One region of the Streptomyces sp. NBC_00442 genome, then DNA from elsewhere that is predicted to be linked to it. Evidence: predicted binding sites of a transcription regulator. Region 1 holds the regulator's gene; each other region holds the start of a gene.
What was found. The regulator HrcA, encoded in region 1, represses chaperone genes, less so after heat shock. The targets are predictions, from matches to a motif close to TTNGCACTCNGNNNNNCNGAGTGCNAA.
Positions count from the first base shown of each region.

Region 1 (3,275 bases):
GGGCTCAGCGCCCGTTGAACGCGTCCTTCAGGCGGGAGAACAGGCCCTGCTGGCCGGGCTGGAACTGGCCCGTGGGGCGTTCCTCTCCGCGCAGCTTCGCGAGCTGGCGCAGGAGGTCCTCCTGCGCCGGGTCGAGCTTGCTGGGGGTCAGGACCTCGACGTGCACGATGAGGTCGCCGCGCCCGCCGCCGCGCAGATGCGTGATGCCGCGGCCGTGCAGCGGGATGGACTGGCCGGACTGGCTGCCCGGACGGATGTCCACCTCCTCCATGCCGTCGAGCGTCTGGAGCGGCACCTTCGTGCCGAGCGACGCCGCCGTCATGGGGATGGTGACCGTGCAGTGCAGGTCGTCGCCGCGCCGCTGGAACACGTCGTGCGCGACCTCGTGGATCTCCACGTACAGGTCGCCGGCGGGGCCGCCGCCGGGGCCGACCTCGCCCTCGCCCGCGAGCTGGATCCGGGTGCCGTTGTCGACGCCGGCCGGGATCTTCACGGTGAGGGTGCGCCGCGAGCGGATCCGGCCGTCGCCCGCGCACTCCGGGCACGGGGTGGGGACGACGGTGCCGAAGCCCTGGCACTGGGGGCAGGGCCGCGAGGTCATGACCTGGCCGAGGAAGGACCGGGTGACCTGGGACACCTCGCCGCGACCGCGACACATGTCACAGGTCTGCGCGGAGGTGCCGGGCGCGGCGCCCTCGCCCGAACAGGTCGTGCACACCACGGCGGTGTCGACCTGGATCTCCTTGGTGGTGCCGAAGGCCGCCTCGTTGAGGTCGATCTCCAGGCGGATCATGGCGTCCTGGCCGCGGCGGGTCCGCGAGCGCGGGCCGCGCTGCGATGCCGTGCCGAAGAAGGCGTCCATGATGTCCGAGAAGTTCCCGAAGCCGCCCGCGCCGAAGCCGCCGGCCCCGCCGCCGCCCGACGACGACAGCGGGTCCCCGCCGAGGTCGAAGACCTGCTTCTTCTGCGGGTCGGAGAGGACCTCGTAAGCGGCGTTGATCTCCTTGAACCGCTCCTGGGTCTTCGGGTCGGGGTTCACGTCGGGGTGGAGTTCCCGCGCGAGCCTCCGGAAGGCCTTCTTGATCTCGTCCTGTGATGCGTCGCGGCGCACGCCGAGTACGGCGTAGTAGTCCGTGGCCACTTACGACTCCGCCAGGATCTGTCCGACGTAACGTGCCACTGCGCGTACCGCTCCCATCGTTCCGGGGTAATCCATGCGGGTCGGTCCGACCACGCCGAGTTTGGCGACCGCCTCGCCGCCGGAACCGTAGCCGACCGATACGACGGACGTGGAGTTCAGTCCTTCATGGGCGTTGTTCTCGTGCCCGATACGTACGGTCATGCCCGATTCCTTGGCCTCGCCGAGCAGCTTGAGGAGCACGACCTGCTCCTCAAGTGCTTCCAGCACCGGCCTGATGGTCAGCGGGAAGTCGTGTCCGAAGCGGGTGAGATTGGCGGTGCCGCCGATCATCAGCCGCTCCTCGGTCTCTTCGACCAGGGTTTCCAGGAGGGTGGCGAGGACCGTCGAAACGGTTCCCCGGTCCTCCGGTTCGAAGGACTCCGGCAAGTCCTGCACGAGCTGCGGCACGTCCGCGAAGCGGCGCCCCACCACCCGTGCGTTGAGCCGGGCCCGCAGGTCCGCGAGCGAGGCCTCGCCGAACGGCGCCGGGCAGTCGACCATGCGCTGCTCGACCCGGCCGGTGTCCGTGATCAGCACCAGCATCAGCCGGGCCGCCGCGAGGGAGAGAAGCTCCACGTGCCGCACCGTGGACCGCGTCAGGGACGGGTACTGGACGACCGCCACCTGCCGGGTCAGCTGCGCGAGCAGCCGCACCGTGCGGGCCACGACGTCGTCCAGGTCGACCGCGCTGTCCAGGAAGTTCTGGATCGCGCGGCGCTCCGGCGACGACAGGGGCTTGACGCCCGCGAGCCGGTCGACGAAGAGCCGGTAGCCCTTGTCGGTCGGGATGCGGCCGGCGCTGGTGTGGGGCTGGGCGATGAAGCCCTCCTCCTCCAGGACGGCCATGTCGTTGCGCACGGTCGCCGGGGAGACGCCGAGCGCGTGGCGCTCGGTGAGGGCCTTGGAGCCCACCGGTTCCTCGGTGCCGACGTAGTCCTGGACGATGGCGCGCAGCACCTCGAGCCTGCGTTCACTGAGCATCGCGCACACCTCCAGTTGCCGTCCGTTTGGCACTCGCTGTGTTCGAGTGCCAGCAATCCCCCGGCCAGTGTACGGCCGACCGGTGCGCCCCTAGCAAGGGCGGCCGACCACGCTACCGCGCGGCGCCGCCCATCGATTGCGATAGCGTCGCGTCATGGACGTCGGTTGGGAAGAGTTCGGGTGGGAGCGGCTCGGTGTCGGGGTGGGCCGCAGGCGCCTTCCCGGCTGGGACGCCACGGCCGGACTGATCGCCGGCGAGGACTCGCTCCTCCTGTACGACACCGGCGCGACGGTGCGCGAGGGCGCGGAGCTGCGGAGGCAGGCCGAGGCTCTCTTCGGACGCCGTGTGACCCATATCGCGCTCAGCCACCCCCACTTCGACCACGTCCTCGGCACGGCGGCCTTCTCCGGGACCGAGGTGTACGCGGCCGTCGGCATCGAGCGGGCCATGACCCCCGACGAGATGCGTCGCGACGCGGTGCGGCAGGGGGTGCCCGAGCGGGACGCGGCCGAGGCGGCGGATCTCCTGGTGCTGCCGCACCACGCGGTGTCCGGGGAGTGGACGCTCGATCTGGGCGGCCGCCAGGTGCTGCTCGCCAACATCGGCCCCGGGCACAGCGGGCACGATCTCGTGGCACTGGTCCCCGCGGGCGCCGGATCGCCGGAGATCGTGTTCTGCGGGGACCTCGTGGAGGAGTCGGGCGAGCCGCAGGCCGGCCCCGATGCGGTGCCCGCGCGCTGGCCGGACGCCCTCGACCGGCTGCTCTCGCTGGGCGGCGAGGGGGCGGTGTACGTACCCGGGCACGGGGCCGTGGTGGACGCGGCGTTCGTCCGCGCCCAGCGTGACCAACTCGCCGCCGGATTCGGCGTGTCGTAGCGGCGGCCGCCCGTATCGTCTGACCCGTGCGCAGCCACAGCCCCGATCCGGCCCCGCCCTGGCCGCATTCCCCGGAGCCGACCCCTCGGCCCCCCGGCCGGACCACCCACTGACCCGCCCCGCCGCCCCGAATGATGAGGCCATGCGTAGCTACAGCCCCGATCTGACCCCGCCGTGGAAGAAGAAGCAGGCCCCTGTTCCCGAGGTGGCCGCCGAGGCCGATCTCGTGGTCGAGGA
Region 1 covers NZ_CP107918.1:5,281,294-5,284,568, reverse strand. The annotation lists gene dnaJ (molecular chaperone DnaJ) at 5-1,141, opposite strand; gene hrcA (heat-inducible transcriptional repressor HrcA) at 1,142-2,161, opposite strand; gene OG432_RS23490 (MBL fold metallo-hydrolase) at 2,316-3,038, shown strand; gene OG432_RS23485 (DUF3097 domain-containing protein) at 3,181-3,275, shown strand, end outside.

Region 2 (3,275 bases), 2.0 Mb from region 1:
CGACCGCGACCATCCGCCCGAGCCTGGACGCCTTCCGCGACGCGGGCCTGGCCCACTGAGCCACCGGCCTGGCCCACTGAGCCACCGCTGATCCTGAACGACGAGGAGCACCGAACCATGAGCGTGAACGTCCGCATCCCCACCATCCTGCGCACCTACACCGGTGGCAAGGCCGAGGTCACGGCCGAGGGTTCGACCCTGGCCGACGTGATCGCCGACCTGGAGAAGAACCACACGGGGATCGCCGCGCGCGTCCTGGACGACCAGGGCAAGCTGCGCCGTTTCGTCAACGTCTACGTCAACGACGACGACGTCCGCTTCGAGCAGGGCCTGGAGACGGCGACGCCCGACGGCGCCGGCGTCTCGATCATTCCCGCGGTCGCGGGCGGCTGAGCGGACCCGTATTCGTTTCGGAATTGCCCCCTCCACTTAAGAAGCGGAGGGGGCAATTCAACATGGTTGAGCGGGGTACAGTTGGGGAAGCCCCTTCGCTTCCGGCGCCGAGCGCATATGAGAACGCGACAACATGGGGTCAAAGTGTGGGAGCCCTTTGCGCCTTAAGTGCGCTTTGCCCGGCCCGACTTGCCCCGGAATGTTGAATTGATGGCATTCCGCTCCCCGAGTGCGCCCGGAATTCTCGTCCGATTGACCTGTTGCAGAGGGCAGTTGGGCAGATACATTCAGCCGCGGTCGACGCGTTCCGGCGCACACCCTCTCCTGTCGGAGGGTGCAGGTCTGACCCGGTTCCGCGAAGTGCGGTTCCGTGCAAGGGCCAGTAATAGGGGAGTTAGGCATGGCTCAGGGCACCGTCAAGTGGTTCAACGCGGAGAAGGGGTACGGCTTCATCGCGGTCGACGGTGGTGCGGATGTTTTCGTCCACTACAGTGCGATCCAGATGGACGGTTACCGCACCCTTGAAGAAGGTCAGCGAGTCGAGTTCGAGATCTCGCAGGGCCAGAAGGGTCCACAGGCGGACATGGTCAAGCTCGCCGTCTGATCTCGGCGCGATCGGCCACCGACGCACTCACGCATGAAGGGGACCACCCAAAAGGGTGGCCCCCTTCACGCGTCCCCACCCCTTGCGGCTCCGCCCCGGCCCCCGTTCTCCACCGACCCCGTCAGGGGCGCGGGGGCCTGCGCGAACAGCCACGCACGGCCCGCGGGGACGAGTGAGCCGCCGCGGCAGGGGCGAGGGAACCGGGGGCATGGGGGCGGAGCCCCCGCCGGTACCGGGGAACCGGACAACACCGGTCGGTAGAGGGTCCCGGTTCAAGAGACTCGCTTGCACTCGCAGGGGCCGAGTGCTAATCATTGGGCTTAGCACTCTCCCAGTGAGAGTGACAGAACTTGGATCGCGTCAGTGAGGTCCGCAGACCGGGTGGGGCAAGGAACCACAAGGCCTGCAGGCCGTCCGTCGCGGGCACCGGCACGGTCCACGAAGAACGCCACCCCTGTCCGGGAGGACCACTTCACATGGCCAAGATCATCGCGTTCGACGAGGAGGCACGGCGCGGTCTCGAGCGCGGGATGAACCAGCTCGCCGACGCCGTCAAGGTCACCCTCGGCCCCAAGGGCCGCAACGTCGTCCTCGAGAAGAAGTGGGGCGCCCCCACGATCACCAACGATGGTGTTTCCATCGCCAAGGAGATCGAGCTCGAGGACCCGTACGAGAAGATCGGCGCCGAGCTGGTCAAGGAAGTCGCCAAGAAGACGGACGACGTCGCCGGTGACGGAACGACCACCGCGACCGTCCTCGCCCAGGCCCTGGTGCGCGAGGGTCTGCGCAACGTCGCCGCCGGCGCCAACCCGATGGCCCTGAAGCGTGGCATCGAGAAGGCCGTCGAGGCCGTCTCCGCCGCCCTCCTGGAGCAGGCCAAGGACGTGGAGACCAAGGAGCAGATCGCTTCGACGGCCTCCATCTCCGCCGCCGACACCCAGATCGGCGAGCTCATCGCCGAGGCGATGGACAAGGTCGGCAAGGAAGGCGTCATCACCGTCGAGGAGTCGCAGACCTTCGGGCTCGAGCTTGAGCTCACCGAGGGCATGCGCTTCGACAAGGGCTACATCTCGGCGTACTTCGCCACCGACATGGAGCGTATGGAGGCGTCGCTCGACGACCCGTACATCCTGATCGTCAACTCGAAGATCAGCTCCGTGAAGGACCTGCTCCCGCTCCTCGAGAAGGTCATGCAGTCGGGCAAGCCCCTGCTGATCATCGCCGAGGACGTCGAGGGCGAGGCCCTGTCGACCCTGGTCGTCAACAAGATCCGCGGCACCTTCAAGTCCGTCGCCGTCAAGGCCCCGGGCTTCGGCGACCGCCGCAAGGCCATGCTCGGCGACATCGCCATCCTCACGGGCGGCACCGTCGTCTCCGAGGAGGTCGGCCTCAAGCTGGAGAACGCGGGTCTCGACCTGCTCGGCCGCGCCCGCAAGGTCGTCATCACCAAGGACGAGACCACGATCGTCGACGGTTCGGGCGACAGCGACCAGGTCCAGGGTCGCGTCAACCAGATCCGTGCCGAGATCGAGAACAGCGACTCGGACTACGACCGCGAGAAGCTGCAGGAGCGCCTGGCGAAGCTCGCCGGCGGTGTTGCGGTCATCAAGGCCGGTGCCGCGACCGAGGTCGAGCTCAAGGAGCGCAAGCACCGCATCGAGGACGCCGTTCGCAACGCGAAGGCGGCCGTCGAGGAGGGCATCGTCGCCGGTGGTGGCGTGGCCCTGCTCCAGGCCTCCGCGGTGTTCGAGAAGCTTGAGCTCGAGGGCGACGAGGCGACCGGCGCCAAGGCCGTGAAGCTGGCCCTGGAGGCCCCGCTCAAGCAGATCGCCGTCAACGGTGGTCTCGAGGGTGGCGTCATCGTCGAGAAGGTGCGCAACCTGCCCGTCGGCCACGGCCTGAACGCCGCGACCGGTGAGTACGTCGACATGATCGCCGAGGGCATCATCGACCCGGCGAAGGTCACGCGCTCCGCGCTGCAGAACGCCGCCTCCATCGCGGCGCTCTTCCTCACCACCGAGGCCGTCATCGCCGACAAGCCGGAGAAGGCCGCCGCGGGCGGCGCTCCGGGCGGCATGCCGGGCGGTGACATGGACTTCTGATCCTCACGGATCGGTAGCTCTGGCTGAACGCCGAGGGCGGCACTCCCACCAGGGGGTGCCGCCCTCGGCCGTTTCCGTTCCCGCATATCTGAGGCCCTGTGGCCCCTGGGGGTACGGAAACCCGAACCCGGAGGGTGGTGCTGGCTCCATGGTGCGGTCCCCTCACCCCGGGTTAC
Region 2 covers NZ_CP107918.1:3,279,238-3,282,512, reverse strand. The annotation lists gene thrC (threonine synthase) at 1-59, shown strand, start outside; gene OG432_RS14785 (ubiquitin-like small modifier protein 1) at 118-393, shown strand; gene OG432_RS14780 (cold-shock protein) at 794-997, shown strand; gene groL (chaperonin GroEL) at 1,474-3,099, shown strand.
Region 2: a site for HrcA is predicted at 1,318-1,344, ahead of groL (chaperonin GroEL). Genes of this name have one in related genera too.

Region 3 (3,275 bases), 2.4 Mb from region 1:
GCGGGCGCGCCGGTTCCGGGCCGCCCTGGCCGGACTGCTCGCGGCCGGCGCGCTGCTCGGGCCGCTGGCCGGGTGCTCGGAACCGACCGCGCCCGTCGCCCCGTTCAAACGGCTCGGGCGCAAGGCCGCCCAGCACGCCGTGCCGCCCCCCGGGTCGGACGCGCGCACGGTCGCCGCCCGGCGCTGGGGCCTCGCCGCCCCCCTGGCGCCCGCGCCCCGGCCGGTGGCGCCCCGGGGCGGGCCCGGGGTGCCCTTCGTCGTCGACCGCGTCCCGGTGCGGGCCAAGGTCGTGTTCCTGACCTTCGACGACGGGCCGGTCACGGACCCCGCCTTCCCCCGCATGATCCGCGACCTCAAGCTGCCCGTCGCCCTGTTCCTCACCGGCGCCGACGGGGGTGCCGGGGCGGACCGGGGTGCCGGTTCCGGCCGGGGTACCGATCTTGACCGGGGTGCCGACCTCGACCGGGGTGCCGACCTCGACCGGGGTGTCGCTCCCGCCGCCGACGCCGGTACCGCCGCCGACACCGGTGCGGCGGCCGCCGCCGTGTCCGCCCGCGCCCGGATCGACGCCCTGCGCGCCCTGGGTGCCGGGATCTACAACCACACCCTCGGCCACCCCGATCTGCGGACCCTGACCTACGGGCGCCAGCGGGCGGAGATCTGCGGCCAGCAGGACCGGCTGGCCGCGCGCTACGGGCGGCGCCCGAGACTGTTCCGGCCGCCGTACGGGTCCTACGACGCGCGCACCGTACGCGCCGCGAAGGAGTGTGGGCTGAGCGCGATGGTGCTGGCCCGCGTCACGATGACGGCCGACGGCCTGCGGTACGCCGAGGGCGCCCGGGTCCTGCGTCCCGGTGACATCGTGCGGGCCGAGCTGCGGGGACCCGGCCGGAGCGCCGGCCTCACCCGCATGACCACGCAGGTCCTTGAACACATCCGGTCGCGGGGTTTCACCGTGGGCCGCATCGAGGACTATCTCTGACCGTTTCCGGGCGCCCGGCCCCTCGTCACCCACAGCTCGCCCGTCGGCGGCCGCGCCCCTCGCGGGTCAACTCGCGCCCTCTGTAAGCCGGTTGACGGTCCGAAGCTCGTGTTCCGTGTACGGAGCCGACGGCCCGGCGCTCTCGGGGTGATCCGGCGCGCAGGCGCGAGATTGGCACTCCGCTTGACCGAGTGCTAACCGCCGTCCTAGTCTCGCTTCTGGCACTCCCCACCGGAGAGTGCCAACACAGCGACGGGCAGGTCCGGCACCCGCGACGACGGATCCACCTGGTCGCCACCCCAAACAGTTAACCCCGTGAGATCTCCGAAGGGGGAGACCGGATCGTGACGACCGCCAGCTCCAAGGTTGCCATCAAGCCGCTTGAGGACCGCATTGTGGTCCAGCCGCTCGACGCCGAGCAGACCACGGCCTCCGGCCTGGTCATTCCGGACACCGCGAAGGAGAAGCCCCAGGAGGGCGCCGTCCTCGCCGTGGGTCCGGGCCGCTTCGAGAACGGCGAGCGTCTGCCGCTCGACGTCAAGGTCGGCGACGTCGTGCTGTACAGCAAGTACGGCGGCACCGAGGTGAAGTACAACGGCGACGAGTACCTCGTCCTCTCGGCTCGCGACGTGCTCGCGATCATCGAGAAGTAATTCACCGAAGCGAATGCTTTGAGAGCTGCGCCCCTGGTCACCCCGCTGATTGCCGGGCGGCGAGGGGCGCAGTGTCATTAACCCGAGTTTTCGAGAGGGCTGAACCGCTCCCATGGCGAAGATCCTGAAGTTCGACGAGGACGCCCGTCGCGCCCTTGAGCGCGGCGTCAACAAGCTTGCCGACACGGTGAAGGTGACGATCGGCCCCAAGGGCCGCAACGTCGTCATCGACAAGAAGTTCGGCGCCCCCACCATCACCAACGACGGCGTGACCATCGCCCGCGAGGTCGAGCTCGACGACCCGTACGAGAACCTCGGCGCCCAGCTCGTCAAGGAGGTGGCGACCAAGACCAACGACATCGCGGGTGACGGCACCACCACCGCGACCGTCCTGGCCCAGGCGCTCGTCCGCGAGGGTCTGCGCAACGTCGCCGCCGGCGCCTCCCCGGCCGCCCTGAAGAAGGGCATCGACGCCGCGGTCAAGGCCGTGTCCGAGGAGCTCCTCGCGACCGCCCGTCCCATCGAGGACAAGACCGACATCGCCGCCGTCGCCGCGCTGTCCGCCCAGGACAAGCAGATCGGCGAGCTCATCGCCGAGGCCATGGACAAGGTCGGCAAGGACGGTGTCATCACCGTCGAGGAGTCCAACACCTTCGGTGTGGAGCTTGAGTTCACCGAGGGCATGGCCTTCGACAAGGGCTACCTCTCCCACTACATGGTCACCGACCAGGAGCGTATGGAGGCCGTCCTCGACGACCCGTACATCCTGATCAACCAGGGCAAGATCTCCTCGATCCAGGACCTGCTGCCGCTCCTGGAGAAGGTCATCCAGGCCGGCGCCTCCAAGCCGCTCCTGATCATCGCCGAGGACGTCGAGGGCGAGGCGCTCTCCACCCTGGTCGTCAACAAGATCCGCGGCACGTTCAACGCCGTGGCCGTCAAGGCCCCGGGCTTCGGCGACCGCCGCAAGGCCATGCTCCAGGACATCGCCACCCTCACCGGTGCGACCGTCATCGCCGAAGAGGTCGGCCTCAAGCTCGACCAGGCCGGCCTCGAGGTGCTCGGCACCGCGCGCCGCGTCACCATCACCAAGGACGACACCACGATCGTCGACGGCGGCGGCAACAGCGGCGACGTCGAGGGCCGGATCAACCAGATCAAGGCCGAGATCGAGGCCACGGACTCCGACTGGGACCGCGAGAAGCTCCAGGAGCGCCTCGCGAAGCTGGCCGGCGGCGTGTGCGTGATCAAGGTCGGTGCCGCCACCGAGGTCGAGCTCAAGGAGCGCAAGCACCGTCTGGAGGACGCCATCTCCGCGACCCGCGCCGCGGTCGAGGAGGGCATCGTCTCCGGTGGTGGCTCCGCCCTGGTGCACGCCGCCAAGGTCCTCGAGGGCAACCTCGACAAGACCGGCGACGAGGCCACCGGTGTCGCGGTCGTGCGCCGCGCCGTCGTCGAGCCGCTGCGCTGGATCGCCGAGAACGCCGGCCTCGAGGGCTACGTCATCACCTCCAAGGTGAGCGAGCTCGACAAGGGCTTCGGCTTCAACGCCGCGACCGGCGAGTACGGCGACCTGGTCAAGGCCGGCGTCATCGACCCCGTCAAGGTCACCCGCTCCGCCCTGGAGAACGCCGCCTCCA
Region 3 covers NZ_CP107918.1:2,850,420-2,853,694, reverse strand. The annotation lists gene OG432_RS12715 (polysaccharide deacetylase family protein) at 1-982, shown strand, start outside; gene groES (co-chaperone GroES) at 1,327-1,635, shown strand; gene groL (chaperonin GroEL) at 1,748-3,275, shown strand, end outside.
Region 3: a site for HrcA is predicted at 1,154-1,180, ahead of groES (co-chaperone GroES). Genes of this name have one in related genera too.